2 regions of the Comamonas squillarum genome follow, and region 1 is predicted to be linked to the other one. Evidence: predicted binding sites of a transcription regulator. Region 1 holds the regulator's gene; the other holds the start of a gene.

Region 1 (11,981 bases):
CAAAAACAAATGCAGTTGGTTCATAAGCAGGGGGGCAAGCATACGCGCTTGCCCCATTGTCTGCCAAGCGCACGGGAATGTGGACTGTGCCAGTGGCATTCGGCAGCCCGGCTCCTATAGCGCAGCGGTAACGGGTGGCTGGCTGCTATAGTCTGGCCCCAGAGCGGGCCGCAGCCCTCGGTGCAGCCGCCCTTCCCCTCCATCACTCAGAGAGAATGCGGATGCCCTACCTCGGAGCTGGCGTACACGTCATCATTGCGCTGTTTTTTGCGGTCCACGCCGTGCGCAGCGGCCAGAACAACTACTGGCTGTTTGTGCTGCTGGCCTTCCCCTTCCTGGGCAGCGTGGTGTATTTCTTTGCCATCTACCTGCCCAATTCGCGCCTGCAGCGCCATGCCCGCAGCCTGGCGAGCAACGCCGTCAAGGCGCTGGACCCGACCCGCGAGGTGCGCGAAGCCCAGGCCGCCTACGACTACAGCCCCACCGCGCAGAACCAGATCCGCCTGGCCCAGGCCCTGCTGGCCAATGGCCAGGCCGAGCAGGCCTTTGGCCACTTTGAGGCCAGCATGAAGGGTCCGTTTGCCAACGACCTCGATATCCGTTGGGGCGCTGCGCAAGCGGCCTACCAGGCCGGCCATCCGCAGCAGGCGCTGCAGCAGCTGCGCGTGATTGCCCAGGCCGATGTGCACTTCCGCGCCGAGGCCGTGGGCCTGCTGGTGGCCAAGGCCTACGCCCAGCTGGGCGACCAGGCGATGGCGCGCAAGAGCTTTGATTTTGCGCGCCAGCACTCGGGCAGCTTCGATGTGATGGCCGAGTACGCGATCTGGGCTGCGGGCCAGGGTGACTGGCAGACGGCCAATGGCCTGCAGGCCGAGCTGAACAAGGCGATGACGCACTGGAGCGGCCAGCAGCGCCAGCTCAACCGCGAGATGCTGCAGCGCCTGAAAACCGCCTTCGCCGCCCAGCCCAGGTAAGCCCACCTGGCTTGCCATTGACCAAACCGCAATAGGCCTGCTGCCAGCAGGCCATCCCACCGCCCCGCAGCCCTTGCCGCGCGCCAGTTTGCGGTTGCGCAGACAGCCGCCACAGCACAGTCGCTAAAATCGCTGTCTATGGCAAAAATCATCGTTCTGGCCCTGGTGCTGCTTTTCTTTGGCTGCGGCCTCTACATGCACCTGCGTGGCAAGGTGCGGCACAAGCTGCTGCGCCAGCTGTTTGACCACTCCACGTTCACGGCGCCATTCAATGTTTTCATGCTGATGTTCAGCAAGGTACCGCGCACGCCCTACCTGCCCACCAGCACCTTCCCCGACCTGGCCCCCCTGCAGGCCCACTGGCGCGAGATCCGCGAAGAGGCCATCGGTCTGCACCAGGCCATGCAGATCAAGGCCGCGGCCAACAACGACGACGCGGGCTTCAACTCCTTCTTCAAGACCGGCTGGAAGCGCTTCTACCTGAAGTGGTACGGCCAGGCCCACCCGTCTGCGATGGAGCTGTGCCCCAAGACCACGGCGCTGGTGCAGTCCATCCCCGGCATCAAGGCGGCCATGTTTGCCGAGCTGCCGCCCGGCGCCAAGCTCAACCTGCACCGCGACCCCTATGCCGGCTCGCTGCGCTACCACCTCGCTGTGCTGGCGCCCAATGATGACCGCTGCATGATCGAGGTCGATGGCACGCCCTACAGCTGGCGCGAGGGCGAAGGCGTGATCTTTGACGAGACCTTTATGCACTGGGCCGAGAACCGGTCCGAAGGCAACCGCATCGTGCTGTTCTGCGATGTCGAGCGCCCGATGACCAATGGCTTTGCGCAGTGGCTCAACCGCTGGCTGGGCACGCATGTGGTCGCTGCCGCCAGCTCGCCCAACAACGAAGGCGATCCGCGCGGCTTCATCAGCCGCATCTTCAAGATCTCGTTCTACATGGGCCAGTACCGCCGCCGCTTCAAGGCCTGGAACAAGACGGCCTACAAGCTCACCAAGTTTGGCCTGATGCTGGCCGTGCTGGCCTTGTTCATCTGGTGGCTGTGGCCAAAGTAAAGCGGCTCCGTCTCAAAGCAAAACCGCAGTGCCTAACGCAACTGCGGTTTTTTTATGGGCCCTGGCTGCTTGCGCTTACAGCGCCTTGCGCAGGCTGGCCGGCGGGATGCGCATGGCCTCGCGGTACTTGGCCACCGTGCGGCGCGCGCATTCAATGCCCTGGGCCTGCAGCAGATCGGCGATTTTTGCATCCGACAGCGGCTTTTTCGCGCTTTCCTCGTCCAGCAGCTGCTTGATCAGCGCCTTGACCGCCGTGCTCGACGCACTGCCGCCGGTCTCGGTGCCCAGGCCCGAGCCAAAGAAGTACTTGAGCTCGAACGTGCCCTGCGGCGTGGCCATGTACTTGGCCGTGGTCACGCGGCTGATGGTGGACTCGTGCAGGCCCAGCTCATCGGCAATCTCGCGCAGCACCATGGGGCGCATCGCCAGCTCGCCATGGACAAAGAAATTGCGCTGGCGCTCGACGATGGCCTGCGAGACGCGCAAGATGGTGTCAAAGCGCTGCTGGATGTTCTTGATGAACCAGCGCGCCTCCTGCAGCCGCTGCTGCAGCGCGCCATGGCCCTCGCTGCCCTTGTGGCTGCGCAAGGCATTGGCGTAGACATCCTGCACGCGCAGGCGCGGCATCACCTCGGCATTGAGCTGCACGCTGAAACCGGGCACCGGCAGGCCGCGCTCATTGCTGGGTCGCACGAGGACATCGGGGATGATGGTGTTGCGGTCCACATCGGCATAGGGCCGGCCGGGGCGGGGCTCGAGCTTGGCGATCAGCGCCAGCGCGCTGCGCACCGCGGCATCACTGCATCCGGTCAGTTGCACCAGCTTGCGCACATCACGGCGCGCCAGCAGCTCCAGCGATTCCTGGCAGACCAGCAAAGCGGTCTCCAGCGCCAGCGCATCGGCCTCGGGCGTGTCCGAGCCCTCTTCATCCAACAGCCGCTGCTGGGCCTTGATCTGCAGCTGCATGCATTCGGACAGGTTGCGCGCGCCCACGCCAATCGGCTCCAGACTTTGCAGCAAGCGCAGCGCCACGGTCAGGTGGTGCAGCAGGGCTTCGTAGCGTTCGGGATCCGAGGCATCGCCAAAGCTTTGCGCCAGCTCGGCCAGCGTTTCTTCGAGGTAGCCGTCGTCGTTCAGTGATTCAATCAGAAAGTAGAGCGCGGCCCGGTCTTCCTGGCACAGGCGCAGCGACAAGGCCTGGCGGTGCAGCACATCCTGCAGGCTCAGGTGCTCGCTGCGCCGGTCGGACATCGGCGTCTCGTCGTCGTCATCGCTGGCGCTGGAGCGGGCGGGCAGATCGCCGCCCCACTCTTCCCAGTCCGATGCCGAATCGCCGGCAGCGGCCTCGGCATCGACGCCGGTTTCCTTGCCCGCAGCAAAATCCAGCGGCTGGTCGGAGGTTCCGGGCTCGAAATCGCTACTGTTGTTGGTGTCGGTGCTGGCAGCAGTATCGGCACCCTTGTCGGCTGCGTCTGCAGCGTCTGCAGCTTCGGCAGATTCAGCGGCTTCTTTACGGGCTTCAGCCTCGGGGGCCTCATCGCCCTCGCGCTCCAGAAACGGGTTTTCGTCGAGCATCTGCTCGACTTCCTGTGTCAGCTCCTGCGTGGACAGCTGCAGCAGGCGAATCGACTGCTGCAGCTGGGGGGTCAGGGTCAGGTTCTGCGATACGCGCAGCGACAGCGACGGCATCATGGCTGCGCCTCCACACGGGCTGGGGCAGCTGGCAACGGATCAGCCCTGCCGGCCCCGCAGCGCGGGACGGCATCTTGGCTGGCACGCCCGCCAAGGCGTGCGGTGTCACATACGGAAATGTTCACCCAGATACACCCTCCGGACCTCTGCGTTCTCCACAATCTCTTGCGGCGTCCCGGCGGCCAGCACCTTGCCATCGCTGATGATGCAGGCATGGTCACAGATACCCAGGGTTTCGCGCACATTGTGGTCGGTGATCAGCACGCCAATGCCGCGCTCCTTGAGAAAGGCGACAATGCGCTGGATCTCGATCACGGCGATGGGGTCGATGCCGGCGAAAGGCTCGTCGAGCAGGATGAAACGGGGCTGGGTGGCCAGCGCACGGGCGATCTCGACCCGGCGGCGCTCGCCGCCGGACAGCGCGACTGACGGTGATTCGCGCAGGTGCTCGACCCGCAGCTCCTGCAGCAGCGCGGTGAGCTGGCGCTCGACCTCGGCGCGCGAGAGCGGCTTGCCATGCTCATCTTTTTGCAGCTCCAGCACGGCGCGCACATTGTCCTGCACGCTGAGCTTGCGAAAGATCGAGGCCTCCTGCGGCAGGTAGGACAGGCCCAGCTGCGAGCGCTGGTGGATCGGCATATTGGCCACCGACTGCCCATCGATGCGGATATCCCCGCCATCGCTGCGTACCAGGCCCACGATCATGTAGAACGAGGTGGTCTTGCCCGCGCCATTGGGGCCTAGCAAACCCACCACTTCGCCCTTGCGCACCGACAGCGACACGTCCTTGACCACCTTGCGGCTGCCATAGGATTTCTCCAGGTGCAAGACCTCCAGCTGGCTGCGGTGGTCGCTGTTGGCGACCCGGGCGTTGACGGAAATGGTCGACGAGTTTTCTGCCACGGTCACTTGGCTCCGTCGTTCAGTTGGGTGCTGGGGCGCAATGGCGTCTTGTCATCGGCAGCGGGCTTGGCTGGGGCGCTGGCCTTGTCGTCCGCCTTGCCATCGGCCTTGGGCGTCAGGATCACACGGACGCGGTCCTTCTTGGGCGCACCGGGCTTGGGTTCGGCCGCCGCCTGGGCGCCCTTTTGGCCGGAGACCGTGAAGGTATCGCTCAGATTGTTGTAGACGATCAGCGGGCCACTGACCTGGTCGGTCAACGTGGTCTCGCGGTAACGGCGCAACTCGCCGCGGCGCTCAAAGTGCACGGTGTCATCGCGGCCGTTATAGGTGATGACCTCGCCTTCGCCTTCGACGAACTCGTCAGGCGCGCCTGGGGCCGAGTCACGCTTTTGGCGGAAGAATGCGAGCTTGCCCGGCGCAGCAGTCACCACGCCGTGCTGGAAGCCGTCGCGGTCCTGGCTCACGGTCAGCTGCGCGCCACGGATGATGATGGTGCCCTTGGTCACCACCACATTGCCCGTGAAGACACTGGTCTGCTTGAGTTCATCGTGGCGGCCATCGTCCGCCTCGATGTTCATGGGCTTGGTGCGGTCTGCACGCTCGGCGTGCGACAGCAGCGGCACGGCCAGGGCCACTGCCACCAACAAAGAGTTAAAAATACGGTGTCTCATAAGGCATGAATCTTGCTCTGCCCCATTGTAGCCATGCTGGAGCGTTAGGCCGTTTCTGGCACAAAAAAGCCCGCGTGTGAACTGCACCCCAAAAGTTGGACATCCATCCAACCTTTGGGGTGTTTTTCATGGCGAAGTACGACGAGAGTTACAAGCTGGAAGTTGTCCAGGGCTACGTGCAGGGGCAGCATGGGTTCAGAGCACTGGCCCATGCTCACGGTCTCGACCAAGCGACAGTGCGACGTTGGGTAAAGAGCTACCAGCAGCATGGCCTATCAGGGTTGCGCAAGAAGTTCAGTCGCTACAGCGCTGACTTCAAACTGGCAGTGTTGCAGCGGATGTGGCGAGATGATCTGTCTGCACGAGAGACGATTACCTTGTTTGATATCCGGGGTGGCACGGGTGTCATCAGCGCCTGGGAGCTGCAATATCATGACGGTGGGCCGCAAGCACTTGCACCCCGGCCAAGAGGACGCTCCAAGAAGATGCCAAACCCACCCACAGCCAAGCCCGCACAGGCACAAGCAGTTATGTCTGCGGACGACACGCGTTCGCACGCAGATTTGCTCAAAGAGGTGAAGTACCTGCGCGCGGAGGTGGCGTACCTAAAAAAATTGGAGGCCTTGGTTCAGGCGAAAAAACAAGCTGCGCAGAAAAAGCGCGGATAGTGCTTGAGCTAAGGCCAGATCACGACCTCAAGGACTTGCTGCGGGCAGGTAAGCTGGCGCGCAGCACCTTCTATTACCAGGCTCAAGTGCACAGGAGAGGCGACAAATACGCTGAGCTCAAGGCTCAGATCCGATCTGTCTACGAGCTTCACAAAGGACGCTATGGCTATCGGCGCATTGCGCTTGAACTCAAGCGCAATGGCTGTCATGTGAACCACAAGAGCGTGCAGCGCCTGATGCAGGTAATGGGGATGAAGTCCCTGGTTCGGCCCAAGAAATATCGCTCCTATCGCGCCGGGCAGCACGCGGGCGTGGCCAATGTGTTGCAGCGCCAGTTCATGGCCGAGCAGCCTAACCAGAAATGGGTGACGGACGTGACAGAGTTCAACGTCTTGGGTAAAAAGCTATACCTGTCGCCTGTCATGGATCTATTCAACGGCGAGGTGGTGAGCTATCAGATGAATACGCAACCGCGCTTGAAGATGGTGGGTGACATGTTGCGCAAGGCGCTAGGCAAGCTGGGCAGGGAGGAAAAACCATTGCTGCATTCCGACCAGGGCTGGCAGTACCAAAGTCGTGCCTATCGCCGCTTGCTGGCCGATCATGGCCTGGTGCAAAGCATGTCACGTCGGGGCAATTGCTTGGATAACGCAGCGATGGAGAGCTTCTTCGGAACCTTGAAGTCCGAGTTCTTCCACCTCAACAAGTTCAGCAGTGTGGCGCAGCTTCAAGAAGGTCTTCACCACTACATCCATTACTACAATCACCAACGCATCAAGCTAAAACTAAAAGGCCTGAGTCCAGTGCAATACCGGATTCAGGCCTTCAGTCCCTAGCTTCCAACTGTCCAACTTCTTGGGGTCAGTTCAGTGCGCGGGCTCTGTCTCAAGCGTTGGGGAATCCGCTCAGCCTTGTGCAGCCAGGAACTCTACCACTTGCAGCACGTTGCTCATCGAGCCGGCACGGGTTCCGTCGGTGTAGTACTTGCCCGCCACGCCCAGCGATGGAACGCCTTCGACGCCGTAGGACTCTTGCAGCTGGGTGGCCTTGCGCACCTGGCCTGCGACGCTGAACGAGTTGTAGGCTTCCTTGAACTTGGCCAAGTCCACGCCGTTCTTGTCCATCCAGGCGAAGATCTCGTCGTCCTTGTTCAGGCGCTGGCGCTCGACGTGGATCGCACGGAAAACCTTGACATGTACGTCAGGGATCAGGCCCATCGACTCCAGCGCAAAGTAGATCTTTTGCTGCGGCACAAAGGTGTTGTTGAAGGCCACAGGCACGCGGCGGATCTGCAGGTTCTTGGGGGCAGTCTTGGCCCAGGCTTCAAACTGCGGCTCGAAGGCATTGCAGTGGGGGCAGCTGTACCAGAAGAACTCGATCACCTCGACCTTGCCAGCGGGCGCATCGGGGGTGACGGGCTTGGCCAGCTTCAGGTAGTCCTTGCCTTCCTTGAACTTGGCCTGTGCGTTGGCGCCGGTGGCAAAAGGCAGGCTCAGCGCCGAGGCGGCAGTAGCGGAAGCCGCCAAAGTGGAAAACTCACGACGTTTCATGTTTTGTTAACTCCAGTGACAAGTTGCGGTTAGGAGTGCCCTGCACCGCCAAAAGTTCAACGCTGCACGCGGACGATTTGCGCATCCACGCCGGCGCCATCGAGCTTGCCTTTGAGGCCATCGGCATCATCGCGCTTGTTGAAGGGGCCCACGCGCACCCGGTATACGGTGCGGCCATTGACTTCGCGCTCGCTCACCCGCGCTTCCCAGCCCATCATCGCCAGCTTGGCGCGCTGTGCATCGCCATCGGACTGGCTGCGGAAAGCACCGGCCTGCACGAAGTACTGGAAGCCGTCGGTGCCATCGGCACTGCGCGACTTGGCCAGATCGCCCAGCGGATCTGCGCCCTGGCCGGCCTTGGGGTCGAGCTTGGCCACCTGGGTCTTGTCTGCCGGCTTGTCAGCGGGCTTGGTGGTATCGGGCAGCACCACTTCGGGCTTGGCAGGCTTGTTTTCCACTGGCGCGGGGGCGTTGTCAGCCACCGTGCGCGGCGGCTCAGGCACCACCACGCCCTGAGCGGCCGGTGCCACAGCCGCGGGCGCACGCGCGGGGTTCTTGCCATAGAGCGGCGAGTTCGGGTCCCAGTTCTGGTTGCGCTGCGCCTCGGCCTTGTCCTTGGCCTCGCCGCGCACGCCACCTTTGTTGACAAACGGCACCGGCACATTGGTGACGTACACGGCCACGGCCAAGGCCGCGCCCACGCCCACCAGCAGCCCCAGGATCAGGCCCAGGATGGTTCCACCACGTTGATGTCGTCGCATTGCAGTTATTACCTTTGTTCGCAAAATCACATGCGCTCTGGTGCACTCACACCCAGCACGGCCAGGCCATTGCGCAGCACCTGCGCGACCGCTGCCACGAGTGCCAGACGGGCCAGTTTGGTGGCTTCGTCATCCACCAAGATACGCTCTGCATCATAGTAGCTGTGGTAGGCCGAGGCCAGGTCACGCAGATAGAACGTAACATCGTGCGGCGCATTGCCAGCCGCGGCGTTGCTCAGCATCTCGGGATACTGGGCCAGCATCTGCATCAGCGCCTGGGCCTGCGGCCCTTGCAGCGCGCACAGGTCAATGCCGCTCAGCGCAGGCAGACCAGCGCCGCCTTGCTCCTGCCAGCCGCGCAGCACCGAGCAGATGCGCGCATGGGCGTACTGCACGTAGAACACCGGGTTGTCATTGTTCTGGGCCACGGCCAGGTCGACATCAAAGGTGTACTCGGTATCGGGCTTGCGCGAGAGCAGGAAAAAGCGCACCGCATCCTTGCTGGTCCACTCGATCAGGTCGCGCAAGGTGACATAGCTGCCGGCGCGCTTGCTGATCTTGACCTCTTCACCACCGCGCACCACGCGCACCATGGTGTGCAGCACATAGTCGGGGTAGCCCTGGGGAATGCCGACATTGACCGCCTGCAGACCGGCGCGCACGCGGGCGATGGTGCCGTGGTGGTCCGTGCCCTGGATGTTGACGGCCTTGCCGTAGCCGCGCAGGAACTTTTGCGTGTGGTAGGCCACATCGGGCAGGAAGTAGGTGTAGGTGCCGTCGGACTTGCGCATCACGCGGTCCTTGTCGTCACCGAAGTCGGTGGTGCGCAGCCACAGCGCGCCATCTTGCTCATAGGTGTGGCCGCTGGCGATCAGGCGCTGGACGGTCTCGTCCACATGGCCGTTCTGGTACAGGCTCGATTCGAGGTAGTACTCGTCAAACTTGAGGTTGAAAGCCTGCAGGTCCTTGTCCTGCTCGTTGCGCAGGTAGGCCACCGCAAAGTTGCGGATGTTGTCGTAATCCTCGACATCTCCATTGGCGGTGAACGCGCGGTCATCGGCCTCGATGGTCTGCTTGGCCAGGAACGCCTGGGCAATATCGCCGATGTAGTCGCCGTTGTAGAAGTTCTTGGCCAGCGGGTTGTCGCTGTCGGTGGGCCAGCAGTCGTCACCGGGCTTGAAGCCCTTGGCACGCAGCTGGGTGCTCTTGGTCAAGGTGTCGATCTGCACGCCCGCGTCGTTGTAGTAGAACTCGCGGTGCACGCTCCAGCCCTGGCTGCCGTAGAGGTTGCAGATCGCATCGCCCAGCGCGGCCTGGCGGCCATGGCCCACGTGCAGCGGACCGGTGGGATTGGCCGAGACAAACTCGACGATGATCTTTTCATCGCGCGGCGGCTGCATGCCAAAGCGCTCGCCCTGGGCCAGCACTTCCTGCACCACCTGCTGCTTGGCAGCGGGCTTGAGGCGCAGGTTCAAAAAGCCTGGACCGGCGATCTCGACCGCATCCACCCATTGCGCAAAGGCGGGCGCGGCCTCCAGCGCCGCCTTGAGCTGCTCGCCCAGCGCGCGGGGATTGGCCTTGAGCGGCTTGGCCAGCTGCATCGCGGCGGTCACGGCATAGTCACCGTGGGCGGCCACCTTGGGCGTTTCAAAGGCCGCACGGCTACCTGCGCCAGGCGACAATTTCTCGAGCTCGGCAGCAAGCACTGCGAGCAAATCTTTTTTGACTTGCAACATATTTGAAACTTAGACGAAGCGGTTACCAGCGCCAGGCCGGTTTACCAGCCCCGGGCATAAAACACGGCGACGGCGGCGATCACGGGAATCAGATGGGCTTGCCACATGACCCATTTACGCGTGGCGCGCACCTCGGCGTCCCCGGGCAAAGCGCCATTGTCGCGCAATTGCCGTAACCAGCGGCGGAACACGGCTGTCGGCTTGAAGGACAGCACCACGCCGACGACGACCAAGGTCATCTTCAGGTGAAAAAGCGGCTGGCTGACATACCAGGTCACGCCCTTGGCGCCCAGAAACAGGCGCAGCAGGCCGGTGGCCAGCACCGCCAGCGCGGCAAAGGCGTAGATCAGATCGAGGCGCGCCAAGCGCTGCACCACGGCCCCATTCATCCACTCGGCGCGGCACAACGCCGCCTCGCTGGAGAGAAAAACCACCATGGTCAACAAGGCCAGCAGGTGCAGGCAGGCCAGAACAGCTTCCAAAGTCATCGTGTTACTCCATCTTTTTCCAGAAATCGGCACGTTCGTAGTGCTGCTTGACGAAATCGATCCACAAGCGCACCCGCAGCGGCAGGTGCTTGCGCTGCTGGAACATCACATAGATGCCGTTGGGCGGCGCAGCAAAGTCCTCCAGCACCTCGACCAGGCGGCCGGCGGCAATCTCGGACTCGACCTCCCAGGTGCTGCGCCAGGCAATGCCCCAGCCTTGCTGGCACCAGTCGTGCAGCACCTGGCCGTCCGAGCAATCGAGCGGGCCGCCAGGCTTGAGGTAGACCACCTCGCTGGCGCCAGTGGCCGCCGGCATGCGAAACGCCCAGCCCCGCGTTTGCGAGGCCTCGCTCGACAAGGTCAGGCAGTCATGCTGGCTCAGCTCGCTGGGGTGGCGGGGAATGCCGCGGCGGCGCAGGTACTCGGGCGTGGCCACGCACAGGCGCCGGTTGTCGGCCACGCGCACGCTGACCAGTGAGGAATCGGGCAGGTCGCCCACGCGAATCGCGCAGTCATAGCCCTCGCCGGCCAGGTCGACCAGGCGGTCGCTCAGGTTCAGCGAGATCGTCACATCCGGGTGGCGCGCATGGTAGAGCGGCAGCAGCGGCGCCACATGGCGGCGCCCAAAGCCGGCCGGTGCGGTCACGCGCAGATGCCCAGTGGCCTTGATGCCCCCGGCGCTGACGCTGGCCTCGACACTGGCTAGCTCGGCCAGCAGGCGCTGGCAGTCTTCCAAAAAGGCCGCGCCCTCGTACGTCAGGGTGAGCTTGCGCGTGGTGCGCACCAGCAGCTTGACGCCCAGGCGCTCCTCCAGCGCATCGAGCCGGCGGCCCATGATGGCCGGGGCCACGCCTTCGGCCTTGGCAGCGGCCGTGAGGCTGCCGCGCGAGGCGATGGCGACAAATGATTCGAGCTGCTTGAGGCGATCCATACCAGACAGAACACAGAAAATACGCAAAGCCCGCTGGCCGCCGCTTGTGCGACGCGCTGGCTGGGCCACAGCCTATTATCATCGGGGCTCCGGCCTGGCGGGCGCATGAAAGCGCACATCCCGCTGCGACACTCATTGACAGCCGCTCTTTTCCCGCGCCCCCGCTCCTATGCCGTCAGCTTCAACGCCGCCCACCAGCACTCCCTCCAGCGCCGACGCGCTCTGGTACGCCCCCGCGCAACTGCTGCGCTTGTTTGGCAGCAGCCCCGTTGCCATGGCCTACTGGGGCCGTGACCAGCGCCTGCGCCTGGCCACGCCGCAGTGGTGCGAATGGTTTGGTGTGCCCACCACCGGCATCGTCGGCCAGCAGCTCGATGAAGCGCTGCCCCCCGACTTTGCCCAGCAGCACCACGCGGCGCTGCAGGCCGCCTCCCAGGGCCTGCGCCAGCAGTTCGACACGTGCAAGACCGATGCCCATGGCCAGGTCGCCTGGCGCCGCATCAGCCTCTCGCCCCACCTCTGGCCCGGGCCGGCAGGCAGCAAAA
Region 2 (5,735 bases), 1.5 Mb from region 1:
CGCTACCAAAATGGCCTGGGCAAGACCTGGGACGACCCCAACCACATGAAGTTTTTTGCCGAGGGCGAGGCCAGCTACCCCTACCTGTCCGATGGCATGTGGTTCCTGACCCAGCACAAGCGCTGGGGTTTGCTCAAGAGCCACCCCGACTACCTGGCTGTGGCCAAGAAGATCAACCAGACCGCCCTGTACAAGGAAGCGGCTGCGCAGCTGAAGATCGCCGTGCCCAAGTCGGACATGCGCAGCAGCCCGCTGATCGACGGCAAGGTCTGGGATGGTTCGGACCCCGCCAAATACGCCGACAGCTTTGCGATCAAAGCCTGACAAGGAGAGCCCCATGCCCGCTGCATTGCGAGAGAGTGTTTCGCCCCTGCCCACGCCGGCCCCGGCCGAGCGCAAGGTGTTGTCCATCCATGAGCACATGGCGCGGAGTTTGCCGGTGGTAGCGGGCAGCCAGCCTGCTGCTGCCACGCCTGCCGTGCCTGCCGCCGCCAAGCGCGATATGGCTGCCCTTTGGCAGCAGCGCTTTGGCGCGCTGGTGCAAAGCCTGCTGCCGCCGGTAATGGGCTTTGGCCTGCTGCTGGTGCTGTGGTCCATCGTCGCCCAGGGCAACCCCGGCATTCCGGGCCCGCAGGAGACCTGGGCCCAGGCGCAGGAGATCTTCCGCGATCCCTTCTACCGCAACGGCCCCAATGACCAGGGCGTGGGCTGGAATGTGCTGGCCTCGCTGCAGCGGGTGAGCATCGGCTTTGGGCTGGCGGCACTGGTCGGCATTCCGCTGGGCTTTGTCATTGGCCGCTTTGACTTTCTCTCGCGCATGTTCAACCCGGTGATCAGCCTGCTGCGCCCGGTGTCGCCGCTGGCCTGGCTGCCCATTGGCCTGCTGGTGTTCAAGGGCGCGAACCCGGCGGCAATCTGGACCATCTTTATCTGCTCGATCTGGCCGATGGTGATCAACACGGCGGTGGGCGTGCAGCGCGTGCCGCAGGACTATATGAATGTGGCGCGGGTGCTGAACCTGAGCGAATGGAAGATTGCCACGACCATCCTCTTCCCCGCCGTGCTGCCCTATATGCTGACGGGCGTGCGCCTGGCAGTCGGCACCGCCTGGCTGGTGATCGTCGCTGCCGAGATGCTGACCGGTGGCGTGGGCATTGGCTTCTGGGTCTGGGACGAGTGGAACAACCTCAATGTCAAGAACATCATCATTGCGATCTTTGTCATCGGCCTGGTCGGCCTGCTGCTGGAATGGGCGCTGATCCGCCTGGCCTCGGCATTCACTTTTGAGGAGGTCAAGGCATGACGCCCAATACGCCCAACATTCCCGCGACGCCCCAGGGCAAGTACATCGAGATCCAGCAGGTGGCGCAAAGCTTCAAGACCGCCAAGGGCCTGTTCCAGGCGCTGCAGGGCATCAACCTGGAGATTGCCCAGGGCGAGTTTGTCAGCCTGATCGGCCACTCGGGCTGCGGCAAATCGACCTTGCTGAACCTGATTGCCGGCCTCACCAGCCCCAGCGAAGGCACCTTGCTCTGCGCCAACCGCGAGATCAAGGGGCCGGGGCCGCAACGTGCCGTGGTGTTCCAGAACCATTCGCTGCTGCCCTGGCTCACCTGCTGGGCCAATGTGCACCTGGCGGTGGAGCGGGTGTTTGGCGGGCGTGAGCGCAAGGCCCAGTTGGCTGCGCGTACCGATGCCGCGCTGGCACTGGTGGGCCTCACCCATGCAGCGCACAAGCGCCCCGGCGAGATATCGGGCGGCATGAAGCAGCGCGTGGGCATTGCCCGGGCGCTGTCGATGGAGCCGCAGGTGCTCTTGATGGACGAGCCCTTTGGCGCCCTCGATGCCTTGACCCGCGCCAAGCTGCAGGACGAGCTGCTGGAGATCGTTGCGCGCACGCGCAGCACCGTGGTGATGGTGACCCATGATGTGGACGAAGCCGTGCTGCTGTCCGACAAGATCGTGATGATGACCAATGGTCCTGCTGCGACGATTGGCGAGGTGCTGCCGGTGCCCTTGGCCCGCCCGCGCAACCGGGTCGCCTTGGCCGAGGATGCGCAGTACCAGGCCTGCCGCAAGGCGGTGATCGACTTTCTCTACACCCGCCAGGCCCATGTGGTGAAGGTGGCCTGATAAAGCCTACTTCGCTAGCAACAGGCGCTCCATATGGAGCGCCTTTTTTGTGCACGCAAATGAGGCGAGGCGGCGCCCGAGCCGCACAAAAAATGTGCAGCGCTGAGTTCGGCTGCTGGGCGCTCCCCGCATGTCAACTTGGTATGGAACTTGCATAGTCCTTGGCGTGGCCATGGCGGCCACCGGGTGGCGGTGCACAGTGGCGCTGCCGTCCAAAGACAAAGACGTCTATGCGCGCATGCCTGGCATGCGGCGCCTAGACGTCTTTTTTTTGTGCTGCCCACGGGAAACGCTATGAAAAAAATCAAGTTGGTCATGGTTGGCAACGGTATGGCGGGTGTGCGTGCGCTCGAAGAGCTGCTGGCGCTGGCGCCGGATCTGTACGAGATAACGGTATTTGGCGCAGAGCCCCACCCCAACTACAACCGCATCCTGCTGTCGCCGGTGCTGGCGGGCGAGCAGACCTTGGACGACATCGTGCTCAACGACTGGCGCTGGTACGAGACGCATGGCGTGCGCCTGCATGCCGGCTGCACGGTGCATGCGGTGGACCGCGCCCGCCGCGTGGTGCATGCCCGCAATGCCGTTGGTGAGGCGGTGACGGCCGACTACGACCGGCTGATTCTGGCAACAGGCTCCAACCCCTTCATGCTGCCCATTGCCGGCAAGGATCTGCAGGGCGTGCTGGCCTACCGCGATATTGCCGATACCCAGGCGATGATCGATGCGGCCCAGCACTGGCGCCATGCGGTGGTCATTGGCGGCGGCCTGCTGGGGCTGGAGGCGGCCAATGGCCTGATGAAGCGCGGCATGCAGGTGGCAGTGGTGCATGCCGGCGAGTGGCTGATGGAGCGGCAGTTGGATGACCAGGCCGGGCAGCTGCTGAAGAAATCGCTGATCGAGCGGGGTATGCAGTTCTTCATGCAGGCGCAGACGCAGGAGCTGCTGGGCAATGCCGAAGGCCGGGTGCGTGCGCTGCGCTTTGCCGATGGCCGCGAGATCGAGGCGGACCTGGTGGTGATGGCCGTCGGCATCCGCCCCAACACGGCGTTGGCCGAAGCCATGCACCTGCATGTGAACCGGGGCATTGTCGTCAGCGACACCATGCAGACCATCACCGACCCGCGCATCTATGCGGTGGGCGAGTGCGCCGCGCACCGGGGCATTGCCTATGGCCTGGTGGCACCGCTGTTTGAGCAGGGCAAGGTGCTGGCCAACCACCTGGCCGAGATGGGCATCGGCCGCTACCAAGGATCGCTCACCTCCACCAAGCTCAAGGTTACCGGCATTGACCTGTTCTCGGCCGGGGATTTCCAGGGTGGGGAGGGCACCGAGCAGATCGTGCTGAGCGACCCCTACTCGGGCGTCTACAAAAAGCTGGTGATCAAGGAAGACCGGCTGGTGGGCGCGTGCCTGTATGGCGATACGGTCGATGGCAGCTGGTACTTCAAGCTGCTGCGCGAAGGGCGCAGCGTGGCCGATATCCGCGACAAGCTGATGTTTGGCGAATCCAACCTGGGCGATGCCGGCCACCAGGGCCAGAACAAGGCCGCCGCACTGGCCGATGGCGACGAGGTCTGCGGCTGCAATGGCGTGAGCAAGGGCGCCATCTGCAAGGCCATCAAGGACAAGGGCCTGTTCACCCTGGACGAGGTGCGCAAGCACACCAAGGCCAGCGCCAGCTGCGGCTCCTGCACCGGCCTGGTCGAGCAGATCATCATGTTCACCGTCGGTGGCGACTATTCGGCATCGCCCAAGACCAAGCCCATGTGCGGCTGTAGCGAGCACGGCCACCAGGCGGTGCGCGATGCGATCCGCGAGCAACGGCTGCTGACGACCGACAGCGTCTTCCGCGTTATGGAATGGAAGACACCCAATGGCTGCGCCAGCTGCCGCCCGGCCATCAACTACTACCTGATCAGCACCTGGCCCAAGGAGGCGCGCGACGACCCGCAAAGCCGCTTTATCAACGAGCGCAGCCACGCCAATATCCAAAAGGACGGCACCTACAGCGTGATCCCGCGCATGTGGGGCGGAGAGACCACTGCTGCCGAGCTGCGCCGCATTGCCGATGTGGTGGACAAGTACCAGATCCCCACCGTGAAGGTGACCGGCGGCCAGCGCATTGACCTGCTGGGCGTGAAAAAGGAAGACCTGCAAGGGGTGTGGAACGACATAGGCATGCCCTGCGGCCATGCCTATGCCAAGGCGCTGCGCACCGTCAAGACCTGTGTGGGCAGCGAATGGTGCCGCATGGGCACGCAGGACAGCACGCAGATGGGCAAGGACCTCGAACGCGCGATGTGGCGCATGTATGCGCCCCACAAGGTGAAGTTTGCCGTCAGCGGCTGCCCGCGCAACTGCGCCGAATCGGGCATCAAGGATGTCGGCATCATCGGCGTGGATTCGGGCTGGGAGATGTACATCGCGGGGAACGGCGGCATCAAGACCGAGGTGGCGCACTTTCTCACCAAGCTCAAGACCGCCGAGGAAGTGCTGGAGTACACCGGCGCCTTTATGCAGCTGTACCGGCTGGAGGGCTGGTACCTGGAGCGCACGGTTCACTACGTGAGCCGCGTGGGGCTCGACCATGTCAAGCGCCGCATTCTGGATGATGCCGCTAGCCGCCAGGCACTGTGGGCCCAGCTGCAGCAGGCGCTCGACGGCGAGCCCGACCCCTGGTTCGAGACCGACAAGGCGGCCGTGGATCTGCGCCAGTTCCAGCCGCTGCCGGTGCTGCCCGCACTACAGGCTACGCCTGCGCTGCCAGCCCTTTCCTCACCCCTCACCACCGCCGGCGCATGATGCCGCGCCGCCAGGAGACCGACATGAATGAATGGATCACCATCTGCGCCATCGATGAGATTCCGGTGCTGGGCGCCCGCCGCGTCGCCCGCGCCCAGGGCCTGGATGTGGCGGTATTCCGCACCGCCAGCGGCGAGGTGTTTGCGCTGCTCGACCGCTGCCCGCACAAGGGCGGGCCCTTGTCGCAAGGCCTGGTGTTTGGCAGCAGCGTGGCCTGCCCCTTGCACAACTGGACGATTGCACTGGCCACCGGCGAGGCCGCTGCCCCCGATGAGGGCTGCACCCCACGCTTTGCGGTACGGCTGGAGGGCAGCGCGGTACAGCTGCGCGCCGATGAGCTGGCCGGGCATGCGCTAGCGCAGACCCGGCCGCTGGCAGGGCCGGTGGGCCTGGGGCGCTGCGGTTCTGCCGCCTCCAGTTGCAGCCCGTCGCCATCCACCGTGGCCGCTTAAGGCTGCCCCACCGGACGGAGCCGCCCATGCAAGAGACCCGATCGACCTGTCCCTATTGCGGCGTGGGCTGCGGCGTGATCATCACGTCCGACGGCCAGCAGATCACCGCCGTGCGCGGCGACCCGGCGCACCCTGCCAACCTGGGCAAGCTCTGCACCAAGGGCAGCAGCCTGCACCTGACGGCAGCGCCCGCGCTGGCGCGGCAAAGCCGCTTGCTGCAGCCGATGCAGCGCCTGCAGCGCCGCGCCGCACCCGAGGCCCGCAGCTGGGACACGGCGCTGGACAGCCTGGCCGCCCAGCTGCTGCAGATCCGCGCCGACCATGGCCCCGATGCGCTGGGCTTTT

What was found. Region 1 encodes sigma-54, which starts transcription at its own class of promoters, with help from an activator protein. Its sites were predicted from a motif close to TGGCANGNAANCTGCTTT; they were not measured.
Region 2: the regulator sigma-54 is predicted to act here: its motif matches at 2,273-2,290, upstream of nirB (nitrite reductase large subunit NirB).

Annotation. Positions count from the first base shown of each region.
Region 1 is NZ_CP104377.1:2,980,990-2,992,970, forward strand. Features, by position in the region: gene N4T19_RS13795 (THUMP domain-containing class I SAM-dependent RNA methyltransferase) at 1-24, opposite strand, end outside; gene N4T19_RS13800 (hypothetical protein) at 222-974, shown strand; gene N4T19_RS13805 (aspartyl/asparaginyl beta-hydroxylase domain-containing protein) at 1,122-2,036, shown strand; gene rpoN (RNA polymerase factor sigma-54) at 2,112-3,728, opposite strand; gene lptB (LPS export ABC transporter ATP-binding protein) at 3,834-4,610, opposite strand; gene lptA (lipopolysaccharide transport periplasmic protein LptA) at 4,634-5,302, opposite strand; one part of gene N4T19_RS13825 (IS3 family transposase) at 5,431-5,920, shown strand; one part of gene N4T19_RS13825 (IS3 family transposase) at 5,920-6,806, shown strand; gene N4T19_RS13830 (thiol:disulfide interchange protein DsbA/DsbL) at 6,876-7,520, opposite strand; gene N4T19_RS13835 (SPOR domain-containing protein) at 7,577-8,281, opposite strand; gene argS (arginine--tRNA ligase) at 8,308-10,017, opposite strand; gene N4T19_RS13845 (DUF2214 family protein) at 10,059-10,505, opposite strand; gene N4T19_RS13850 (LysR family transcriptional regulator) at 10,510-11,436, opposite strand; gene N4T19_RS13855 (sensor histidine kinase) at 11,606-11,981, shown strand, end outside.
Region 2 is NZ_CP104377.1:4,448,687-4,454,421, forward strand. Features, by position in the region: gene N4T19_RS20290 (CmpA/NrtA family ABC transporter substrate-binding protein) at 1-324, shown strand, start outside; gene ntrB (nitrate ABC transporter permease) at 422-1,303, shown strand; gene N4T19_RS20300 (ABC transporter ATP-binding protein) at 1,300-2,133, shown strand; gene nirB (nitrite reductase large subunit NirB) at 2,428-4,938, shown strand; gene nirD (nitrite reductase small subunit NirD) at 4,962-5,390, shown strand; gene N4T19_RS20315 (nitrate reductase) at 5,417-5,735, shown strand, end outside.